DNA from 4 places in the Lentzea sp. genome. Region 1 is predicted to be linked to each of the others. Evidence: riboswitches for the same ligand, from Rfam matches in the RefSeq annotation. Region 1 holds a riboswitch; each other region holds the start of a gene.

Region 1 (5,517 bases):
TCGGCACCTTGTGGGCAACACCGACCCACAGGGGGAACACCATGACGAACGTCCTGATCTCCGGCGCCAGCATCGGCGGCCCCGCCCTCGCGTACTGGCTGCGCCACCACGGCTTCGACGTCACCGTCGTCGAGCGGGCCCGCGGCCTGCGCCCCGGCGGCCAGGCCATCGACGTGCGCGGCCCGGCACTGGAGGTCATCGAGCGCATGGGCCTCGGCGAGCGGCTGAGGTCGTTCAGCACGAACATGCGCGGCATGAACGTCGTCGACGCCGAAGGCAACGAGCTGTTCAGCTCCACCACCCGCACCATCAGCGGCGGCGACCTGTCGAGCCCCGACGTCGAGCTGCTCCGCGACGACCTGGCCGGGATGCTCTTCGACGCGGTCGAGGGCGTCGAGTACCTCTTCGACGACACGATCACCGCGATCGACGGCACCCGCGTCACCTTCGAGAAGGCCGCCCCGCGCGACTTCGACGTGGTCGTCGGCGCCGACGGCCTGCACTCCAACGTCCGCCGCCTGGTTTTCGGCCCCGAAGAGCGGTTCATCAGCCACCTCGGCGTCAACCTCGCCGTGTTCACCGCACCGAACTTCCTCGGGCTCGACCACTGGCAGACTTTCCAGCAGGGGGACGTGGTCGGCGGCGGCATCATGAGCGCCCGCTCCAACGCGGAATGCCGTGTGTACATGGGATTCAACGGCGTCACGTCGTTCGACCACCGCGACGTCGAGGCGCAGCGCCGCCTGCTGGCCGAGAAGTTCGAGGGTGCCGGCTGGGCGTGGCCGACCGCGCTCAAGCACATGTGGGAGGCGCCGGACTTCCACTTCGACTCGATGAGCCAGATCCGCATGGACAGCTGGTCGCGCGGCAACGTCGTGCTGCTCGGCGACGCGGGCTACTGCGGTTCCCCGCTGTCCGGGCAGGGCACCAGCATGGCGCTGGTCGGCGCGTACGTGCTGGCCGGCGAGCTGGCCAAGGACCCGACGACCGCCTTCGAGCGCTACGAGGAGGTCCTGCGGCCGTACGTGACGGCCAACCAGGACATGGCCTTGCGCAACCAGGAGAGCGGCGGCGCGCCGATCCCGGAGTTCGACGAGATCGTGAACAGCCTCATTCTTCCCCACTACTGAACAGGTTCCCGACGGCGGCGGCGAGGTCCTCTCGCGGGAGCTCGGTGCGGGTGAAGCGGACGACCGCGGTGATCCCCTTCGCGCTGAGGTGCCGGAGGTCCTCGAAGTCGAGCCCGGCCAGTGCGGCGGCGACCTCCGGGTCGTCGCCGTAGTCGGCGTCCTTCCACGGTTCCGCCGAACCGAGCAGCGCGCCGTCCCTGGCGAACGACAGCCGCCGGTCGGAGTTGACGTTCCAGAACAGGCTGGCGGCGCTCCCGTTGCGGGACAGTCGCTTCAGCACCTCGGGCCCGGAGCCGACCCAGTTGTCGAGCTCCAGGACCACGGTCCCGCCGTCGATCTCGACGGCGAGCGAGTCCTCCTCGAAGTCGCCGACCACGTCGTCGACGCCGAGGCCGGTCACGACCGTGACGGTCGCCGCGTCGCCGAGCAGTGCGGGCAGCCACCGCAGCGCCGCCTCCGGTGCGGTCCTGGGCGCGGGCTCGGGTTCGCCGCGCAGCCGGTGACCGACCCGGTCCGTCTTCTTGAGCACGAGCGGGTCCGCGTGAGGTGCCGGCCAGATCAGCAGTTCGTGGCGTTCTTCGTCGTCACCGTCCCGGCCGCGGGCGTGCGCCCGGACCCGGAACTCCCCCGGCCAGGGCGGCAGAGCACCGCGGCCGAGCCGGGCGTCGCCCTTCACCGCGGTGAAGCTGACCTCGGCCACCTCGTCCCAGATCGAGGTCATCGGCTCGCCCGGTTCGTCGAGCGCCACCCGCACGAACACCGGGACGCTGCCCTCCCGGACCCCCGTGCGCACGGCGAAACCGGTGTCGACCGCGGAGACGAGTCCCGTCACCGAGAAGTCCGTGCCGGGAAAGCCCGGCTCTTCCACGAACACGAACTCGTGGTCGAACACCGGCACGTTGGTCTGCCAGTACGAGCCCTTGTACTCGGCGCGCCGCTTCTCCAGCATCGCCCGGGCGTACGCGGGAGGCTTCCCGATCGACGGCAGCAGCAGCGCGGTCACCCCGATCGCGATGCCGATGATCGCCACCGGATCGGTGGAGGTCGGTGTGCCGACAGCGCGCAGGACGGCCGCCGACACCGCCACGGCCAGTGCGAGGTGTGCCGCTCCGTGCTGGGCGGCGATCGCCGCCTCGTCACCGCTCGCCCCGCTCAGGTCGAGCAGTCCCGTCATCGACCGCACGTGGTCGGTGACCAGTTCGATCGCCCCGGGATGTGCCGCCGCCACGAACGCGACCGGCCTCCTCAGCGCGCTTTCGCGGCCGAGCGACACGAACCCGAAGGTCCCGTTGCCGGGTGGGCGCAGACCGGCCACCACGTCCGCGGGCGCGTGCAGGGGCAGCGCGGCGACGCCCAGTTCCAGTGCGCCCAGCAACCGTTCCGCGGCCAGACCGGGAAACGCGTCGAGTGCTTGCTGCGCGGCAGTTCCGTGCTGCGGACCACGTCGCTCCCGCGGTTGGTACCGGCCCAGCTCCGCCGCCGGCTCCGGCGGGATCAGCGCCTCGATCGACGCCACCGCAGCCAGGACCGACTCCTCGAACTCCCCCATGCCGCCGATTGTCGCAGCCGATGGCCCGGCTCACAGCCATTTGACTCGGGTAGGCCGAACCCGCACGATCCAGGGGACAACAGCATCCGCACGCCGCGGGGGAAGCCGGTGGAACTCCGGCACTGACCCGCAACGGTGAAAGTCCGACTGCCCGTGGCGCGCGGCAGCTCCACTCACCCGTCGAGGACAGCGGGACAGGGAGGCGTAGTGATCAGGAAGTCCGCGCTGGTCGCGGTCATCGCGGCCGCGCTGGTGGCGACACCGCAGGCGCAGGCCGCCGAGGTGTCGCCGAGCACGTGGCTGGCAGGCCAGTTCGCCGGGGGCGACCGGCTGCTGAGGTTCCCCAACGACCCGGCGTCCGGTGATCCCGGACTCACCGCCGACGGCATCTACGCGCTGGCCGCGGCCAAGGCCGGCAAGTCGACCGCGACGAAGGCCGCCGCGTGGCTGGCCGCGTCGCCGCAGCTGGAGACGTTCGTCGGGGACGGCGACGCCGAGTCGTACGTCGGTGGTCTCACGAAGCTCGCGCTCGTCGCGCAGACGCTGGGCACGGACCCGGCGGAGTTCGGCGGGGTCGACCTGCTGGACCGGCTCGGCGCGCTGCAGGAGCCCTCGGGGAGGTTCCGCGACCGGACCGACCCGTCGTTCGACCAGACCAACGCGTTCACGCAGGCGTTGGCGATCATCGTGCTGAAGCGCGCCGGTCAGGACGTCGCGAAGCCGGTGGCGTTCCAGGCCGCGGCGCAGTGCCCGGACGGCGGTTTCCCCATCGTGTTCGGCGAAGCGGTCTGCAAGTCCGATGTGGACGGAACCGCGCAGGTGCTCCAGGCGCTGCTCGCGGCGGGGGAGAAGACCGCGTCCGCCAAGGCCCTCGACTGGCTCGTGGCGCAGCAGCAGGCCGACGGCGGGTTCCAGGCGATGACGCCGCCCACGAACGCCAACACCACCGGTCTCGCGGTGGGCGCGCTGGTCGCCGGCGGTCGCACCGCCGCGGCGGACAAGGCCGTGGCGTTCCTGAAGACGTTGCAGGTCGGATGTGCCGCGCCCGAGGCTCAGCGGGGTGCGATCGCGTTCGACGGCAACGGTTTCGACGCCGGAACGGTCGTGCGCTCGACCGTGCAGGGCATGCTCGGGCTCGCGCGGGTGAGCCTCGCCGAGGTGTCGGCGTCGTCCGCCACGGCCGGCGTGCCCGCGATCGACTGCACCACCACGCCTCCGTCGTCCACGACCCCCGAACCCACCGTCCCTGCACCGGCCGGTCCCGAGGCGCCGGTCACCCAGCCGGTCGCCCCGCCGCTCGCCGCCACCGGTCCGGACCAGGCCGTCCCGCTGACGCTGGCCGGTTCGTTCGCGGTGCTCGCCGGCGCCGTGCTCCTCGTCGTCTCCCGTCGTCGGAAGGGTGGTGCGTGATGCGCCGCGTCCTCGCTGTCCTCGCCCTGCTGGCGAGCACGTTCGTCGTCACGTCCCCCGCCTCCGCCGACGCTTGCGCGGGCGTGAAGGTCGTCGTGGACTTCTCCGCGTTCGGCGGTGGCGTCCAGACCGGGTGTGCCGCAGGTGATCCGGCCACCGGACTGACCGCGCTGACCGGCGCGGGCTTCACCTACTCGTTCGTGCCGCGCCAGCCCGGTTTCGTCTGCCGCGTCAACGCGCTGCCGAACCCGTGCACCGCGCCGACCACCAGCGCGTACTGGTCGTACTGGCACGGCACGCCCGGCGGCACCTGGACCTACAGCACCTCGGGCGCGGGCAGCCACGACCCGGCGCCGGGCACGGTCGAGGGCTGGGCGTTCGGCCCCGGCACCGCTCCGGGCGCCACTCCGTGAGGAGGCTCTTCTTCGCGCTGGCACTGGTGATCGCACTCGCACCGGTGCCGGCACGGGCCGCGGGCTGCGACGGCGTGACCGTCGTCGTCGACTTCCGCGGCCTCGGGGGCGGCGTCCAGCAGGGCTGCGCGCCGGGCAGTCCCGGCTCTGGGGTCGCGGCGCTGACCGCGGCCGGGTTCGGCTACACCTACGCGTCGCGCCAGCCCGGGTTCGTCTGCCGCATCAACGCCAAACCGGGCACGGACGCGGACAAGTGCGTCAACGCGTCCCCCGCCACGGCCTACTGGTCGTACTGGCACGCACCGGCCGGGGGCGCCTGGTCGTACAGCAACCAGGGCGCCGCGACGTTCGTGCCGTCCCGCGGAACCGTGGAGGGCTGGGCGTTCGGGGCGGGGGAGCAGCCGGGCATCGCACCACCCGCGGCTCCGGCACCGCAGCCGCCCGCGCCTCCGCAGGTCCCCGCACCCCCGCCGCCTCCTGCCGGGCAGCCGCCCGTGCAGCAACCACCGGCGGTCACCACGACCACCACGACCGTTGCACCGCCGGTTTCTTCCTCTGCGGCAACCACTTCCGCGTCGACGTCCACGACGTCTTCGTCGTCGGCGGCGGAGACGTCGGCCGTCGCTGACCGCAGCACGCCTGTGGCGCAGGAGAAGTCCGGCTCGGGCCGGCTCTGGACGGTGCTCGGCGTACTGGTGATCGTCGCGCTCGCTGTCACCGGACTGCTCGTCGCACGGCGCCGGCGCGGCGCGGAAGAGTGAGGCTGCACTCCGGCGCGTGGTGGCTCTGGGCCCTCGGCCTGGCCACCGCCGCCAGCCGCACCACCAACCCTTTGGTGCTGGGCCTGGTCCTGGCCGTCGCGGGCGTGGTCGTCGTGACGTGCCGGGCGCCCACGCCGTGGGCCGGGACCTACGGCGTGTTCCTCAGGTTCGGCCTGCTGGTCATCGGCCTGCGGGTGGTGCTGCACGTGTTCCTCGGCGGCATCGCGGGCCCGACGGTCCTGTTCACGCTGCCG
Region 2 (5,517 bases), on a different contig from region 1:
CCGTCACGAGTTCGGGGTCGCCGGGACCGAGGCCGACACCGTAGAGCTTGCCCGTCATTCTTCTTCGCTCGCAATCGCGTTGATAGCCGCCGCCGTCATGGCGCTCCCGCCGCGCCGGCCGCGCACCACGAGGTGCTCCAGATCCGTCGCGGCCAGCGCTTCCTTGGACTCCGCCGCCCCGATGAACCCGACCGGGATGCCCAGCACCGCGGCGGGGCGCGGGGCTCCGGCGGCGATCAGGTCGAGGAGGTGGAACAAGGCGGTGGGGGCGTTGCCGATCGCGACCACGGCGCCCTCGAAGCGGTCCGCGAGCAGCTCGAGCGCGGCGGCGCTGCGGGTGTTGCCGATCTCCCTCGCGCGCAGCGGGGTGCGCGGGTCCTGGAGGTAGCAGAGGACCTCGTTGTCCTTCGGCAGCCGGCGGCGCGTCACCCCGGACGCGACCATGTTGGCGTCGCACAGGATCGGCGCACCGGCCTGGAGCGCGGCGCGCGCGTCGCGGACGACGTCCGGCGAGAACGCGACGTCGTCCGGCAGGTCGGTCATGCCGCACGCGTGGATCATGCGGACGACGACTTTCGCGACGTCGCCGGGGAACCTGGTGAGGTCCGACTCCGCGCGGATGGTGGCGAAGGACTGGCGGTAGATCTCCGCCCCGTCCCTGATGTACTCCGTCACCTGATCTCCTCGTAGCCGCCGCCGGTCGCGACGAACTCGATCACATCGCCGGCGGGACGACCACACCGGCGTGAGCAACCCGACCAGTGCACGGGCCGCGAGTGCGGGGTCCCCAGCCAGGCGCGGGCGTCGGCGCGCACGTCCGACAACGACTTCGCGCAGCCCGGCCGTCCGGTGCACGCGCTCACGCCGTGCCACGGCGATGCGGGGTCGGTGATCAGGCCGGACGTGTCGGTGCCCGCCGGCACGACCAAGCTCCGCCACGGGGTCAGCCGCAGCGCGACGCCGGGCAGCTGGTGGGCGTCGAGACGGCCGAGCGGAACGCCTGGGGTCAAAGGTGAAGGTGCGACAGGAGTCACAGCCGGGGCGATGCGTTCCGAGGTGGCGGCCCCGAAGTGCGCGGTGATCTTTCGCACACCGTCGTCCACTTCGGACAGGCGCCACGCGGTGCCGCGCAGCTCCTGGAACAGCCGGGCGGCGGTGACGACGGCGTTGACGGGATCGTGAACTCGGACACCTGTATCGGTACCGGCCAGCAGGAGCACGTCCCCGACCAGCCCGAAGTCGCCGCCGAGGCCGCTCACCGCGGCGCCGGCCGTGACGAGGAACCTGCCCGGCAACGCGGCCAGCGACGGGTCCGCGCACAGCGCCGCGTCGATCTCGTCGACCAGCGCCTGGTTGTCCTCCAACGGCGCCGCGATGATGTTGCGGACGCGCTCGTGCGTCTCCGACGGCAACAGCCCCGCCGCACGCAACCGGGCACCCAGCTCCAGACCGTCCGTGACGCCCCTGAGCTGCAGGTTCGCCCGCGAGGTCAGCTCGATGACGCCGTTGCCGAGTTCCGCCGCGGCGGTGCGCACGACGTCCCACTGAGCGGCGGTGAGAGTGCCACCCGGCACGCGGACGCGTGCCAAGCCGCCGTCGGCCGCGGCGTGCAGCTCGACGGCGCCGGGGCAGGCATCCGGGTGACTACGCATAGGTCGGACTGTAACCCGCCGGTTAGGGTGAGCCCGAACGACGAAGCGCAGGAGGAAGCCGGTGCGAATCCGGCGCGGTCCCGCCACTGTGACCAGCGAACCCGCTGGGAGTCAGGAACTCCGCTTCGCCGCGACCCGCAACCTGGGGCGAGGACCCCACGAGGGATGGAGCCTGCGTGATCCTGCTGCTGTCGACCTCCGACACCGACCTGCTGTCGGCGCGTGCGAGCGGCGCCGAGTACCGGCTCGGCAACCCCGCGCGGCTCACCGCCGACGACCTGCCCGCCCTGGTCGACGGCGTCGGCCTCGTCCTCGTGCGCATCCTCGGCGGCCGCCGGATGTGGGAGGAGGGCCTCGACTGGCTGCTCGCGAGCGGCCTGCCCGTGGTCGTCCTCGGCGGTGAGATGCAGCCCGACGCCGCGCTCATGGAGCTGTCGACGGTGCCCGGCGGCGTCTGCGCGGAGGCGCACCTCTACCTCGCCCACGGCGGGCCCGCGAACCTCGCCGAGCTGCACAAGTTCCTCTCCGACACGATCCTGCTGACGGGCCACGGCTTCGAACGCCCGAAGGCCACGCCCACCTGGGGTGTGCTGGAACGCGAGCCGTCGGCGGCGGAGGGTCCGACGGTCGCGGTGCTCTACTACCGCGCGCACCACGTGGCCGGGAACACGGCGTTCGTGCACTCCCTGTGCGACGCGGTCGAGGAGAAGGGCGGCCGGGCGCTGCCCGTCTACTGCTCCTCGCTGCGCACCGCCGAGCCCGAGCTGCTCGACACGCTGCGCCAGGCCGACGCGCTGGTCGTCACGGTCCTCGCGGCCGGCGGCACGAACCCCGCCAAGGCGTCCGCCGGTGGCGACGACGACGCGTGGGACGTCGGTGCGCTGGCGGAGCTGGACGTGCCGATCCTGCAGGGGCTGTGCCTCACGTCCAGCCGCGAGACGTGGGACTCCAACGACGACGGACTGTCCCCTTTGGACACCGCGACCCAGGTGGCGATCCCCGAGTTCGACGGCCGGATCATCACCGTCCCGTTCTCCTTCAAGGAGATCGACGAAGACGGCCTCACGGTCTACGTGGCCGACCCGGAACGGGCGCTGCGCGTCGCCGGCATCGCGCTGCGCCACGGCCGCCTGCGCCACATCCCCGTCGCGGAGCGCAAGGTCGTCGTGATGCTGTCGGCGTACCCGACGAAGCACTCGCGCATCGGCAACGCCGTCGGCCTCGACACGCCCGCCTCCACCGTGCGACTGCTCAAGGCCATGCGGGAGCACGGGTACGACATCGGGAACGAGCTGCCGGGCGTCGACGAGCTCGACGGCGACAAGCTGATCCACGCCCTGATCGCCGCCGGCGGCCAGGACGCCGACTGGCTCACGCAGGAGCAGTTCGAGAGCAACCCGATCCGCATCGCCGCGGCCGACTACCGCGAGTTCTACGACACGCTGCCCGAGGACTTCCGCGAGTCGATGGAGGAGCACTGGGGCCCGGCGCCCGGTGAGCTGTTCGTCGACCGCAGCAGGTCGAAGGACGGCGAGATCGTCCTGGCCGCGCTGCGGTCCGGCAACGTCACCGTGGTCGTCCAGCCGCCGCGCGGGTTCGGCGAGAACCCGATCGCGATCTACCACGACCCCGACCTGCCGCCGTCGCACCACTACCTCGCGGCCTACCGGTGGATCGAGTCGAGCTTCGGCGCCGACGCCGTCGTGCACGTCGGCAAGCACGGCAACCTGGAGTGGTTGCCCGGCAAGACCGTCGGCATGTCGGCGTCCTGCGGCACGGACGCCGCCCTCGGCGACCTGCCGCTGATCTACCCGTTCCTCGTCAACGACCCCGGCGAGGGCACGCAGGCCAAGCGCCGCGCGCACGCCACCCTCGTCGACCACCTCGTGCCGCCGATGGCCCGCGCCGACAGCTACGGCGACATCGCGCGCCTGGAGCAGCTGCTCGACGAGTACGGGAACATCTCCGCGATGGACCCGGCCAAGGTGCCGGCGATCCGCGCGCAGATCTGGACGCTGATCAAGGCCGCGAAGCTCGACCACGACCTGGGGCTCGACGACCGGCCGCACGACGCGGAGTTCGACGAGTTCATCCTGCACGTCGACGGCTGGCTGTGCGAGGTCAAGGACGTCCAGATCCGCGACGGCCTGCACGTCCTCGGCGAGGCGCCGACCGGTTCCGTGCGCGTCAACCTCGTGCTCGCCATGCTGCAGGCGCGGCAGATGTGGGGCGGTCAGGTCGCCGCGCTGCCCGGTCTGCGCGAAGCCCTCGGTCTCACGACCACCGCCCGTGAAGACGTCGACGCCATCGAGGAAGAGGCACGCGCTCTCGTCCAGGCGATGGAGGACGCGGGCTGGAACGCCGAGACCGCCAAGACCTTGCACGAGTCGGCCGACGTGCAGAAGATCCTCGAGTTCGCCGCTCTGGAAGTGGTGCCACGACTGGCGCGCACCACGGACGAGATGACGAACGTCCTGCACGCGCTGGACGGCGGCTACATCCCGGCCGGCCCGTCCGGTTCCCCGTTGCGCGGCCTGGTGAACGTGCTGCCGACCGGCCGGAACTTCTACTCGGTCGACCCGAAGGCGATCCCGTCGCGCCTCGCGTGGGAGACCGGCCAGGCGATGGCCGACTCGTTGCTGGAGCGCTACCGGTCCGAGAACGACGGCGAGTGGCCGCCGTCGGTGGGCCTGTCGGTCTGGGGCACGTCCGCGATGCGCACGGCCGGCGACGACATCGCCGAGGTGTTCGCGCTGATGGGCGTGCGGCCGGTCTGGGACGACCAGTCCCGCCGCGTCACCGGGCTGGAGGTCGTCCCGCTGGAGGAGCTGGAACGGCCGCGCGTCGACGTGACGGTCCGGATCTCCGGGTTCTTCCGCGACGCCTTCCCGCACGTCGTGTCCCTCCTGGACGACGCGGTGCAGCTGGTGGCCGCGCTCGACGAGCCCGCCGAGCACAACTTCGTGCGGGCGCACATGCTCGCGGACCTCCAGGAGCACGGCGACGAGCGCAGGGCGACGCTGCGGATCTTCGGGTCCAAGCCGGGCGCGTACGGCGCGGGCGTGCTGCCGTTGATCGACAGCCGCAACTGGCGCGACTCGTCCGACATCGCCGAGGTGTACGCGGTGTGGGGCGGCTACGCCTACGGCCGCGGGGTCGACGGCGTCGCGGCGCGCGGGGACATGGAGTCGGCGTACCGGCGGATCGCGGTGGCGGCCAAGAACATCGACACCCGCGAGCACGACATCGCCGACTCGGACGACTACTTCCAGTACCACGGCGGCATGGTCACGATGGTGAAGGCGTTGACGGGCAAGGCACCCGCCGCGTACGTCGGCGACAGCACCCGCCCGGAAGCGGTGCGGACGCGGACTCTGACGGAGGAGACCTCGCGGATCTTCCGCGCCCGCGTGGTGAACCCGCGCTGGGTCGGGGCGATGCGCAACCACGGCTACAAGGGCGCGTTCGAGCTCCAGGCCACGGTCGAGTACCTGTTCGGCTACGACGCCACGACCGGTGTCGTCGCGGACTGGATGTACGAGAAGCTCACCGAGACCTACGTGCTCGACCCGGAGACCCGCAAGTTCCTCCAGACGTCGAACCCGTGGGCGTTGCACGGCATCGCCGAACGGCTGCTGGAGGCGGCCGAGCGCAAGATGTGGGAGCACCCGGAGGAGTCCACCCTGGACGCGCTGCGGGCGGCCTACCTGGAGACCGAGGGCGACCTGGAGGACGGCGTCTGACCCGCCGGCGCTCCTACGCCTTCACCGCTCCGAAGGCGTAGGAGCCGGGGGCCTCGGCGTCGTCACCGGCCCAGAACTCCATCCACAGCTGGACGAACTCGCGGCGCGACAGCCTGCCGTCG
Region 3 (5,517 bases), on a different contig from region 1:
AACTGAGCCGTGCCGTCCGCGCTCGTCCTGACGGTCGAGCCGACCAGCACGGCCATTCGCGTGCCGTCCGCGCGCACCAGTTCGAGCGCGATGCCGTCGGTCTCGCCGCGCAGGCGCAGCATCGGCGCGAAGCACGCCTCGTGGTGCATCCGGTCGCCGGCGGGGAGCAGGTCGGTGAACCGCCGCCACCCGAGCAGGTCCGCGTGTTCGTGTCCCAGCCATCTCAGGAGCGTGCCGTTGATCTTGGCGATCGTGCCGTCCATCAGCGTGGACAGGTAACCGCACGGTGCGTGCTCGTACAGTTTCTCGGCGCTGTCCTTGAGCAGCGCCGAGAAGGCAGTCTGCCTCCCGGACTCCTCGCCGCTTCCCGCGGATCGGGTCACCGTGCGCCCGCGAACACCAGCGCGATCGCCGGGTCCGTGCGGCAGAACGCGGTGACGACCTCGGGCCGGCACCGCTGCGACAGGTCCGGCACGTCCAGCTCCCACAGGTTCCGGTCACCGCCGAACCCGTGGGTGAGCAGCACCAGCGGAGCGTTGTCGCGGCCCGTCACGTTCACGTCGTTCCTGCACCGCGTGTTCATCTGCGCATCCTGTCACTCGGGTGTGAGGGCGGCTGTTCGGTGCTGCCCGGTGCCGCTGCCGCTCGGCGTCCGGTAACGGGGCGAGAGCCGCGTCGGCCGACTGCACCGCGCCGACCGCGTTCGTCCGCATCCCGCAGGCGAAGCGGATGCGCCGGATGTCCGTCCGGCGGTCGGCGGCCCGGTGTCGGTGAGGTGGTGCCGCCGGGTCCGGGGCGGCTCACCGGGCTCAGTGGTTGTACGTGGCCTCGAGCGTGGAGCGGCGGGTGGTGACGTCACCGGGATCGTCGCCGAAGACGATCAGGTGGAGCGTGGTCTGCCTGACCGGGTTGTCGGTGCGGCGGGTGTCGTGGCCGCCGGTGACCAGCAGTCCACCTCGTTGCAGGGCGGGCCGCAGCGCGGCCAGCAGCGCCGCGATCGGTGCTGTCGTGGTGAGCTTCGTGGACTCCGCGGGCCGGTCGAGGGCGTCGGGGCGGACGGTGCGCAGCGCCAGCAGCGGGATGGAGCCGCCGGTGATGCGGAAGTTGAGGTCGAGCAGGACGAGCTTGCCGTCGTAGGTCTGGGCGCAGTCGAGGCTGCACATGCCGCGGTAGCCGACGTCGGCGGCGCGCTGGACGACCGCCAGGCATTCGGTGAGCAGTTCGGCAGGGAGGGGGACGATGAGCCCGAAGCGGCCGCCGGTGTAGACGCCGTGGGCGTCGACGCGCTGGTCGGTGACGGCGAGCAGGCGGGCATGCCCGTCGGCAGCGACGTAGAGCTGGACGCCCCAGTTGCGGTCGATGTTCAGGTACTCCTCGACGACGACCTCGTGGAGGACATCGGTGAACGCCGGCAAAGTCACGACGTCTCCCGCGCGGTGCAGGTAGACGTCGAGACTGGCGCCGTGGGCGGCATTGGTGGCGGCTTTGAGGACCCAGGACTTCTCGGTGGGGGCGGCCTCGGCGAGTTCGCCGACCGTCAAGATCTGGCGGCGGGCTTGGAACCGCGGGTCCACGAAGGTGCTGATGCTGGCCTTGTTGTTGAGATAACCGACGAGTTCGGCGCTCTTCACCGAACGTTCGTCGGGGCTCACGTCGGGGGGCTGCGGGTATTCCATGGACAGGCGCAGGCCGTCGCTGAGGGCTTCGCTGACGCGAGTGGCGAACTCGGCTTCTGTGCGGAACTCCCGTGCATCGGTGCCCACGGGCAGACCACCATCGCGGAGGATGGCGATCAGGTTGGGTTCGGTGCCACCGGCACTGCTGATGACGGGAGTGCCGGCGGCGACGGCGAGGGGACGGGCGGACAGGACGTCGCGGATGTTCCGGTGCCGGCTCGACGGCACCGCCGGCTCCTGGGCGGGGCGGGCGCAGACGGCGACGTCGGGGCCGTAGATGTCGGTGAGGGTGCGCGGAGCGGCTGTGGCGGGTGTGAATGCCGGAGCGGTGATGGGGTCTCCCTTGTGGGGGTGGTGCTGAGCCCGGTGAAGGGCGTGGAGTGGGGTGAACCTTCCGCGAGCGTCGAACCGCCACTGGAACCAGGCGGCGTGCGCTCTCAGGCGAAGCGGCGCCTGTCGGCGTGAACCCGAGGCAACGTGAACCTCAACTGTCTCACGTCCCGCGGCTTTTGGGTGCGTCTGCGACGAACGCTGTTGAAGTTGCGGTGGTCCGGCGTACCCGCGCCGTGGCCGCAACACCGTTGCCAGACGCTTCGGGAGGCCGGCCTCCGTCCCGGAGCTCGGCCCGTGATGGCGGCCCGGTGAGGCACTCCGGCGGCAGCCGAGGTGACGAACAGGGCCGAATCTCGCTGCCTCAGGGGAAATCCTGGTCCGGCTGTGTCCTCGTCGTGATCGACATGACGACGGCGAAGTGTTCGCTCGCGGAGCTGCTCTTGATGGTCGACCGGCGCCCCGGCCCGAGTCCACAGCAGACGAGGATCGCGGACTTCCGCGGCACACGGCACGCCACGGCAGGTGTTGCCGGCCTTTGAAGTGCCACGCGGTCACGACGCCCGTCAGGGAGTCGGCCGGCTTCATCAGCACGCCACCGTGCACAGTGCCGATGAGGTCGGTGTCGTGGTCGTACGTGATCCGCGACCACGTCAGCCGGGAGGCCGTCGCAAACCCCGACCCGACACCGGTCCACCACCGCGACGGGCTCGACACCGCCCATCCCGTCGCGGCCGGAACGCTGCGGCTCAACGGGTTGTGGTCGCCACGTCAGACCGTGCGCGCCGAGCGCCGTGATCGTTTGGGTACCGGTCCAACCCGGCGACACGCCCACTAGATGTAGGTGTCGATCACTCGACCGCGCCCATGTATTGTGCCGCAGAGCTGGTTCGGCCGATCATCCAGATCGGTCGTCGCAAGAGGGAACCCGGTGTGAGTCCGGGACTGCCCCGCAGCGGTGAACGGGAACGAAAGCCGTCAGAAGCACTGGACGAGGTTCGTCTGGGAAGCGACGGCCGGTAGGAGCCGACTGAGTTGGTCTCAGCTCGGCAGTGCCCGTGAGTCCGAAGACCTGCCAGCGCCCCGCACGCGCGTTCGCGTGCGGGTGTCCGAGGCCCCGAGGGAGGGCGGGAGGACGTGGCGGTCGCGCGCGCCCGTCTACTCCTCGCTGCTCTCGTGGCCACCCCGAGCTCGCGAGGAGAGAGCTGTGACGGCGGTCGACACGGTCACCACCACTATGCGCGTCAAGAAACGCAACGGTTCACTCGAACCGGTTGACCTCAACAAGATCGTGCGCGCGGTGGAGCGCTGCACGGTCGGTCTGCACGACGTCGACCCGCTGCGGGTCGCGACCAAGACGATCAGCGGCCTGTACGACGGCGCGACGACCGAGGAACTGGACAAGCTCTCGATCCAGACCGCGGCCGCGCTGGTGGCCGAGGAGCCCGAGTACTCCAAGCTCGCGGCCGGCCTGCTGGCGGCGTTCATCGAGAAGGAAGTGCGCCGCCAGGGCGTGCAGTCCTTCAGCCAGAGCGTCGCGCTCGGCCACACGGAGGGCCTGATCGGCGACGCGACCGCGAAGTTCGTGGCCGCCAACGCCCGCAAGCTCGACGACGCGATCGACCTCGACGGCGACCGCCGGTTCGAGTACTTCGGCCTGCGCACCGTCTACGACCGCTACCTGCTGCGCCACCCGTCCAGGCGGTCGGTGATCGAGCAGCCGCAGTACTGGCTGCTGCGCGTGGCGTGCGGTCTCTCGCACACCGCGTCCGAGGCAATCGACTTCTACCGGCTGATGTCGTCGCTGGCGTACCTGCCCAGCTCGCCGACGCTGTTCAACTCCGGCACGGTGCACACGCAGATGTCCTCGTGCTACCTGCTCGACTCGCCGCGCGACGAGCTGGAGTCGATCTACGACCGGTACAAGCAGATCGCCCGGCTGTCGAAGTTCGCCGGCGGCATCGGCGTGCAGTGGTCCCGGGTCCGGTCACGCGGCGCGTTGATCCGCGGCACGAACGGCCACTCCAACGGCATCGTGCCGTGGCTGCGCACACTCGACGCGTCGGTCTCCGCGGTCAACCAGGGAGGGCGCCGCAAGGGCGCCGCGTGCGTGTACCTGGAGACGTGGCACCCGGACGTCGAGGAGTTCCTGGAGCTGCGCGACAACACCGGTGAGGACGCCCGCCGCACGCACAACCTCAACCTGGCCAACTGGATCCCGGACGAGTTCATGCGCCGCGTCGAGGCCGACGGCGAGTGGTCGTTGTTCGACCCCGACGAGGTGCCCGAACTGGTCGACCTGTGGGGCGACGAGTTCGACCGCGCCTACCGCGGCGCCGAGGAGGCCGGCCGCGCGGTGCGCACGGTCAAGGCCCGTGACCTTTATGGACGGATGATCCGCACGCTCGCCCAGACCGGCAACGGTTGGATGACGTTCAAGGACACCGCGAACCGCACGTGCAACCAGACCGCCGAGCCCGGCAACGTGGTGCACCTGTCGAACCTGTGCACGGAGATCCTGGAGGTCACCAGCGACGAGGAGACCGCGGTCTGCAACCTCGGCTCGGTCAACCTCGGCGCTCACATCGACGACACCGCGGGGACGATCGACTGGGAGCGGCTGCGTTCCACGGTCCGCACCGCCGTCGTGTTCCTCGACCGCGTGATCGACATCAACTACTACCCGACCGAGCAGGCGGCGCGCTCCAACCCGCGCTGGCGCCCGGTGGGGCTCGGTGTCATGGGCCTGCAGGACGTGTTCTTCAAGCTGCGCCTGCCCTTCGACTCGCCGAAGGCCCGTGAGCTGTCGACGCGCATCGCCGAGGAGATCTACCTGACGGCCCTGGAGTCGTCGGCCGAGCTCGCCTCGTCCGCGGGCGCGCACCCGGCGTTCGCGGAAACCCGTGCCGCCAAGGGAGATCTGCAACCCGACCTGTGGGGCGTCACGCCCACGCAGACCGAGCGGTGGAGCGCCTTGCGCGAGCGGGTGAGCGAGCACGGCCTGCGCAACTCGCTGCTGATCGCCATCGCCCCGACCGCGACGATCGCCTCGATCGCCGGCTGCTTCGAGTGCATCGAGCCGCAGGTGTCGAACACGTTCAAGCGCGAGACGCTGTCCGGCGAGTTCCTGCAGATCAACGGTTACCTGGTGCGCGAGCTCAAGTCCCGCGGCCTGTGGACGGACGCGATCCGCAACCGGCTCAAGCAGGACGACGGGTCCGCGCAGGGTCTGGTCGAACTGCCTGAGGAAGTCCGCTCGTTGTTCCGCACGGCGTGGGAGCTGCCGCAGAAGGCGCTGATCGAACTGGCCGCCGCCCGCGGCCCGTACGTCGACCAGAGCCAGTCGCTGAACCTGTTCGTCGCCTCGCCGACGATCGGCAAGCTCTCCTCGATGTACCTCTACGCCTGGAAAGCCGGGCTCAAGACCACGTACTACCTGCGCTCCCGCCCGGCGACGCGCATCCAGCAGGCGACCGTGGCGGTCCCGACGGCGACGTCGGACGAAGCCATC
Region 4 (5,517 bases), on a different contig from region 1:
CCGCCGCTCACCCTAGTGGGGGAGCGGCGGCGATGGTTGCCTGAGCTAACTTTTATTGGCGCGGGCCTGCCGACGGCCAGCCAGGACCGCGGCCGCGGCGGCGCAGGTACCGCTCGAACTCCGCGGCGATGTCGTCCCCGGAGGCCTCGGTGATCTGCATGGCCGCGTCGCCGCGCTCCTCCAGCGCGCGCACGTAGTTGCGCACGTCCTCGTCCTCGTCGGCCATCTCGCTGACCGTGCGCTCCCACTCCTCCGCCTGCTCCGGCAGCGCGCCGAGCGGGACCTCGATGTCGAGGACCTCCTCCACGCGGTGCAGCAGGGCCAGGGTGGCCTTGGGCGACGGCGGCTGCGAGACGTAGTGCGGCACGGCGGCCCAGAAGGAGATCGCCGGGATGCCCGCCTGCACGCACGCGTCCTGGAACACGCCGACGATGCCGGTCGGACCCTCGTACTTCGAGTGCTCCAGGCCGAACTTCTCGGCGGCGTCCGCGTCGTAGGCGGTGCCGGTGACCGGCACGGGACGGGTGTGGGGCGTGTCCATCAGCAGCGCGCCCAGCGTCACGACGGTCGTCACCCCGAGGGCGTCGATGTGGCCCAGCAGCTCGGCGGCGAACTTGCGCCACCTCATGTTCGGCTCGATGCCGTGCACGAGGACCACGTCCGCGGACGAGCCGGGGGGCCTGCACACCGACAGCCGCGTCGTCGGCCAGTCGACCCTGCGGGTGACGCCGTCGACCATGCGGACGGTCGGCCTGGTCACCTGGAAGTCGTAGTAGTCGTCCGGGTCGATCTCGGCGAGCGGGGTGGCGTCCCAGGTGAGTTGGAGGTGCTCGATCGCCGTGCTGGCGGCGTCACCGGCGTCGTTCCACCCTTCGAAAGCGCAGACCATGATCGGGCTCGTGAGCGGCTGGCGCGGGTTCGAGGGGGTCGGGGATTCCTGGGACGGATCGTTCACGGCGCCAGACTACGGCCTCGCGCGAGCAAGTCATCGCAGGCTTGGCCCATGCGTGGTCGCGGAGCGTCGCCGTCGCGGGACGCGCTGGTCAACCGCGTGACGATCACCGGCCACGCCCGCGAGCCGCCCGGCCGGAACGCGTATCGTGGGCACCGGGAAGTCCACGGACCGCGGCCGGCTCGCCGAAGCGCCGGCCTGGCACCGGCACGAGCGGGTCCGCGAGGGCTCCCGCTGCACCCGGAACAGTCCACCGACGCCTTCGTGGCGCACCACCCGGAGGCGAAGTACTTCGATGTCTGACTTGCAGGCCGTGCTGTGGGACATGGACGGCACGCTGCTCGACTCCGAGAAGCTGTGGGACATCCCGCTCTACGAGTACGCGGAGAAGCTCGGCGGCACGCTGTCGCTGGAGACCCGTGAGCGCATGGTCGGCACGAACGTGCCGACGACGATGCGCCTGCTGTTCGCCGACGTCGGCCTCGACCCCTCCGCGGAGGACCTGGTGGACGGCGCCGCGTGGATCTCGCGCCGCACCGAGGAGGTGTTCCGCGCCGGCCTGCCGTGGCGTCCGGGCGCCCAGGAGGCGTTGCGCGCCGTGCGTGCGTCGGGCGTGCCGATGGCGTTGGTGACGTCGACCGAGCGCGCGCTGACCGAGGTGGCGCTGGACACGATCGGCCGCGACCTGTTCGACGTGACGGTGTGCGGCGACGAGGTGGACGGGCTGAACAAGCCGCTGCCCGAGCCGTACCTGAAGGCCGCGCGGTTGCTCGGCGTGGATCCCGTGGAGTGCGTGGCGGTCGAGGACTCGCCGACCGGTGTCGCCGCGGCCGTGGCCGCCGGGTGCACCGTGCTGGTCGTGCCGTGCGACGTCGAGGTGCCAGCGGGGGAGCGGCGGGTGTTCCGCGACTCCCTCACCGGCGTCGACCTCGACGTGCTGAAGGCGCTCTAGACAGTCTGCGAAGCGGTCACGCGCTCGGCCTTGGCCCTGCGCGTGGCCGGGTCCACCAGCAGGCCGAACACCACGCCGATGCCGACGTAGAGCGTGGCCAGCTGGGCGAGCGAGCTGAGGCGGAACTGCCACAGCACCGCCACCGGCATGTCCGCCGGGATCGTGTCCGGCGGCGCGGGGAACGCCACGAGCACCACCGCGACGGCCGCGACCACCGCGAGGAGCACACCGGTGACGCGCACCGGCTGCGACTGCGCGCGCAGCTGCTCGGCGAGCCGGCTCGCTCCCCACACGATCGCCAGGCCGGCGACGACCACGCCCAGGTACAGCGCGGTCCGGTAGTCCACGGTGTCCGGGTCGCCCACGGCGGGCGGGTTGGCCGGGTACTTCAGCCACGGCAGCAGCGCCACCGCGCCGAACACCGCGACGCCGAACGCGAGGCTGCGGCTGAACGGCGTGCGGTCGGTGAACCAGCGCTTCGACAGCGCGTAGGCCGTGGCGAACACCAGGCCCACCGCGATGCCGACGATCACCACGCCGAGCATGCCGCCCGCGACCTGGGCGCCGCGGCTGACCAGCTCTTCCTCACCGTGCGAGTGCGCGTGACCGTCACCTGCGGGTTCCCGCGCCTCCTCGACCGCCAGGGCGGCGCGGATGGGGATCTCGGTGACCAGGAGCTGCACGAGCGCGGAGGCGGCACCGGCGATGCCGCCGGCCGCGATCCCGCGCAGTGCGATCGACTTGTACGTCGTCGTCATCTGCGTGATCGGCGGATCAGTGGCAGGGGACGCCGAGGGCGTGGCGGCCGTCGTGGAAGAACTCGTGCAGCAACTCGGAACCCGCGCCGAGCGCGAGGCCGTTCTCCTGCAGGACCAGGTAGGTGACGATCAGGCCGAGCAGTGAGACGGCGAAGGCCCACTTGGGCACGCGGACGGCGGACAGGCTTGCTGCGGGGCTCGTCATGACGGGCTCCTCCATACCTCGTGGAAGGTCAACTCTCCTTGCGGCGCCGCAGCCGGTCTCCTGACTCCCGGATCACCGCTCACCCCGCGTCTTCCCAGCCCCGGCGGGGACCAGTGACGTGCTCGGCGGGGGTTGCTTCCCGGTCACAGTGGCGAGGACCGCGCCGGATTTCCACCGGCTTCCCGTCACTGCGGCGCGTGCACCGTAAGTTGAGCGGCCCGCCGAGCACAACCGGCCATAAGAGTTGTTGCGTTCCTCACTTCACGAGTGGACAGTCACCACACTTCCCACCTGCGGCGACGCGGTAGTAGAGGCAACAGCTCCTGCGGCGGAACGCGACCTCGCCGGGGATCGAGAAGAATTCTCCCGCCTGTTCGAACGGCGGCGCGGTCATCAGCCGCACACCGCGCAGTTCCGCTTCCTCGGCCGTGAGCATGCCCGCGCGCACGACCATTTTCAGCGCGCCCGCGATGTTCGACATCGCGTTGCCCCACAACAGCCCGCGCGACACCGGGGTGACGTCCTGGATGGCCTCGACCACGGGCGCGAGCGCCTCGGCGGCGGGCGGGCCCAGCCGCGGCAGGTCGACGCGGACGCTCAGGCCGCCGGCCGGGTCGTGGCGCCACCAGAGGTTCTCCGGCCGCACGTCGATCGGCAGGCCGGCGGCCGTGAGCGGGCTGAGCAGCCGCGCGGTGTAGCTGAGGAAGAACAGGCTGGCCGCGACGCGCGGTTCCTCCGCTTCGTACCGGATCGCGATGGCGTCGATCGTGTTCTTGAGGTCCGGGCCCTCGAGCAGCGCGGTTCCCGGCAGCCAGGACTCGTCCGGACGGCCCACGTCGAGCGCGAAGAACGGGTTGATCCCGCGCACCCGGCGCAGCGCGGCGAGGACCTCGGCGAGTTCGGACACGGAAGTTCACGCTACTGGGTGTCCATGCAGGACAAATCACGTCCAGGGCATGGGACGGATCCGACCGCGGTGTGGACGTGGGTCCGCGGGATGGGAGGATGTCGTGTCGTGAAGACCTTCGACTCCCTGTTCGCCGAACTGACCGAACGAGCCGCCACCAAGCCGGCGGGGTCCGGCACCGTCGCAGCGCTCGAGGCCGGCGTCCATGCGCAGGGGAAGAAGGTCCTGGAGGAGGCGGGCGAGGTCTGGATCGCCGCCGAGTACGAGTCCGACGAGAAGCTCGCCGAGGAGATCTCGCAGCTGCTCTACCGCCTCCAGGTGCTCATGCTGGGCCGCGGCCTCACCCTCGAAGACGTTTACAAGTACCTCTGAAAGAGACTTCCACATGCTGCGCGTAGCAGTCCCGAACAAGGGCGCGCTCGCCGAACGCGCCTCCGCCATGCTCACCGAGGCCGGCTACCGGCAGCGGCACGAGCCCCGCGACCTGACCGTGCTCGACCCGAACAACGACGTCGAGTTCTTCTTCCTGCGCCCCAAGGACATCGCGATCTACGTGGCGTCCGGCGACCTCGACCTGGGCATCACCGGCCGCGACCTGGCCGCCGACTCGGGCGCCGACGACAACGGCTCGTCCGTCGAGGAGCTGCTGGCCCTGGGCTTCGGCTCGTCGACCTTCCGCTACGCCGGCCCCCGCGGCACGGACTGGAAGGTCGAGGACCTCCAGGGCAAGCGCCTCGCCACGGCGTACCCGAAGCTGGTGGGCCGCGACCTGCGCGCCCGCGGCATCACGGCCCAGGTGATCCGCCTCGACGGCGCCGTCGAGATCTCCATCCAGCTCGGCGTCGCCGACCTGATCGCCGACGTGGTGGGCTCCGGCCGCACCCTGCGCCAGCACGACCTGGTGCCGTTCGGCGACCCGATCTGCGAGTCGGAGGCCGTGCTCGTGCACCGCGCGAACTCCGAGCTGACGAAGGCGAAGAAGCAGCTGACGGCCCGCCTGCAGGGCGTCGTGTTCGCCCAGCAGTACCTGATGCTCGACTACGACTGCCCGCGCTCGATCCTGGACGAGGCCGTCGCGCTGACCCCGGGCCTCGAGTCGCCGACCGTCGCGCCCCTGGCCGACGAGGACTGGGTGGCCGTGCGCGCCATGGTGTCGCGCAAGGAAGCGAACCAGGTGATGGACGAACTGGCCGCCATCGGCGCCAAGGCCGTCCTGGCGTCGGACATCAGGTTCTGCCGCCTGTGATCCTGGAGCAGGCCGTCCTGGACGTCGTTCCGGGGCTCTCGGACGAGTTCGAGTGGGCGTTCGGCGAGGCGCGGTCGTTGATCAGCGCCTCGCCGGGCTTCCTCGGCCTGGAACTGCTGCGCTGCCTGGAGACGCCGTCGCGCTACCTGCTGCTGGTGCGGTGGGAGTCGCTGGAGGCGCACACCGTCGGGTTCCGGCAGGGGCCCTCCTACGAGCGGTGGTCGTCGTTGCTGCACCGGTTCTACTCGCCGTTCCCGGTGGTGGAGCACTACTCCAGCGCTCTGAGCACCTCGTCGTCGGTGGTCTGACCCCAGTAGTTCTCGCGGTTGATCCCGCCGAGAGCGAAAGAAGACCGGAGAGGCTGAGAGTCAGCGCTCCCGCACGAACAACGCCTGCGCCGACGTGCCCACCGGGCCGTCGGCGTCGTGCACCTCGCTGGTCGCCACGCCGACGCCGTCCGGGCCGATGGTCGTGCGCGCGTCCATGCCGATCCACTC

What was found. A riboswitch is a leader RNA that binds a small molecule or an ion and turns the genes downstream of it on or off. The one in region 1 is predicted to bind cobalamin.
Region 2: it holds a riboswitch for cobalamin, as region 1 does, so the genes downstream of both, cobN (cobaltochelatase subunit CobN) here and VF330_RS31850 (LPXTG cell wall anchor domain-containing protein) in region 1, are expected to answer to the same signal.
Region 3: it holds a riboswitch for cobalamin, as region 1 does, so the genes downstream of both, VF330_RS25175 (ribonucleoside-diphosphate reductase subunit alpha) here and VF330_RS31850 (LPXTG cell wall anchor domain-containing protein) in region 1, are expected to answer to the same signal.
Region 4: it holds a riboswitch for cobalamin, as region 1 does, so the genes downstream of both, VF330_RS20130 (CbtB domain-containing protein) here and VF330_RS31850 (LPXTG cell wall anchor domain-containing protein) in region 1, are expected to answer to the same signal.

The regions. Positions count from the first base shown of each region.
Region 1 covers NZ_DASVFL010000302.1:22,014-27,530, reverse strand. Annotated here, with positions in the region: gene VF330_RS31860 (FAD-dependent monooxygenase) at 42-1,130, shown strand; gene VF330_RS31855 (DUF6461 domain-containing protein) at 1,111-2,679, opposite strand; adenosylcobalamin-variant (AdoCbl-variant) riboswitch at 2,769-2,840, shown strand; gene VF330_RS31850 (LPXTG cell wall anchor domain-containing protein) at 2,887-4,089, shown strand; gene VF330_RS31845 (hypothetical protein) at 4,089-4,502, shown strand; gene VF330_RS31840 (hypothetical protein) at 4,499-5,263, shown strand; gene VF330_RS31835 (energy-coupling factor transporter transmembrane protein EcfT) at 5,260-5,517, shown strand, end outside.
Region 2 covers NZ_DASVFL010000284.1:10,450-15,966, reverse strand. Annotated here, with positions in the region: partial or broken gene VF330_RS30145 (SAM-dependent methyltransferase) at 1-58, opposite strand, end outside; gene VF330_RS30140 (precorrin-8X methylmutase) at 55-675, opposite strand; gene VF330_RS30135 (hypothetical protein) at 672-1,652, opposite strand; adenosylcobalamin (AdoCbl) riboswitch at 1,691-1,783, shown strand; gene cobN (cobaltochelatase subunit CobN) at 1,829-5,395, shown strand; gene VF330_RS30125 (hypothetical protein) at 5,409-5,517, opposite strand, start outside.
Region 3 covers NZ_DASVFL010000229.1:3,769-9,285, forward strand. Annotated here, with positions in the region: partial or broken gene VF330_RS25160 (PP2C family protein-serine/threonine phosphatase) at 1-263, opposite strand, end outside; gene VF330_RS25165 (hypothetical protein) at 380-583, opposite strand; gene VF330_RS25170 (hypothetical protein) at 810-1,904, opposite strand; cobalamin riboswitch at 2,876-3,100, shown strand; gene VF330_RS25175 (ribonucleoside-diphosphate reductase subunit alpha) at 3,214-5,517, shown strand, end outside.
Region 4 covers NZ_DASVFL010000179.1:8,306-13,822, reverse strand. Annotated here, with positions in the region: gene VF330_RS20150 (PAC2 family protein) at 53-955, opposite strand; gene VF330_RS20145 (hypothetical protein) at 1,004-1,255, shown strand; gene VF330_RS20140 (HAD family phosphatase) at 1,248-1,904, shown strand; gene VF330_RS20135 (CbtA family protein) at 1,901-2,662, opposite strand; gene VF330_RS20130 (CbtB domain-containing protein) at 2,679-2,867, opposite strand; cobalamin riboswitch at 2,901-3,075, opposite strand; gene VF330_RS20125 ((2Fe-2S)-binding protein) at 3,124-3,774, opposite strand; gene VF330_RS20120 (phosphoribosyl-ATP diphosphatase) at 3,883-4,146, shown strand; gene hisG (ATP phosphoribosyltransferase) at 4,160-5,020, shown strand; gene VF330_RS20110 (antibiotic biosynthesis monooxygenase family protein) at 5,017-5,328, shown strand; gene VF330_RS20105 (thioesterase family protein) at 5,389-5,517, opposite strand, start outside.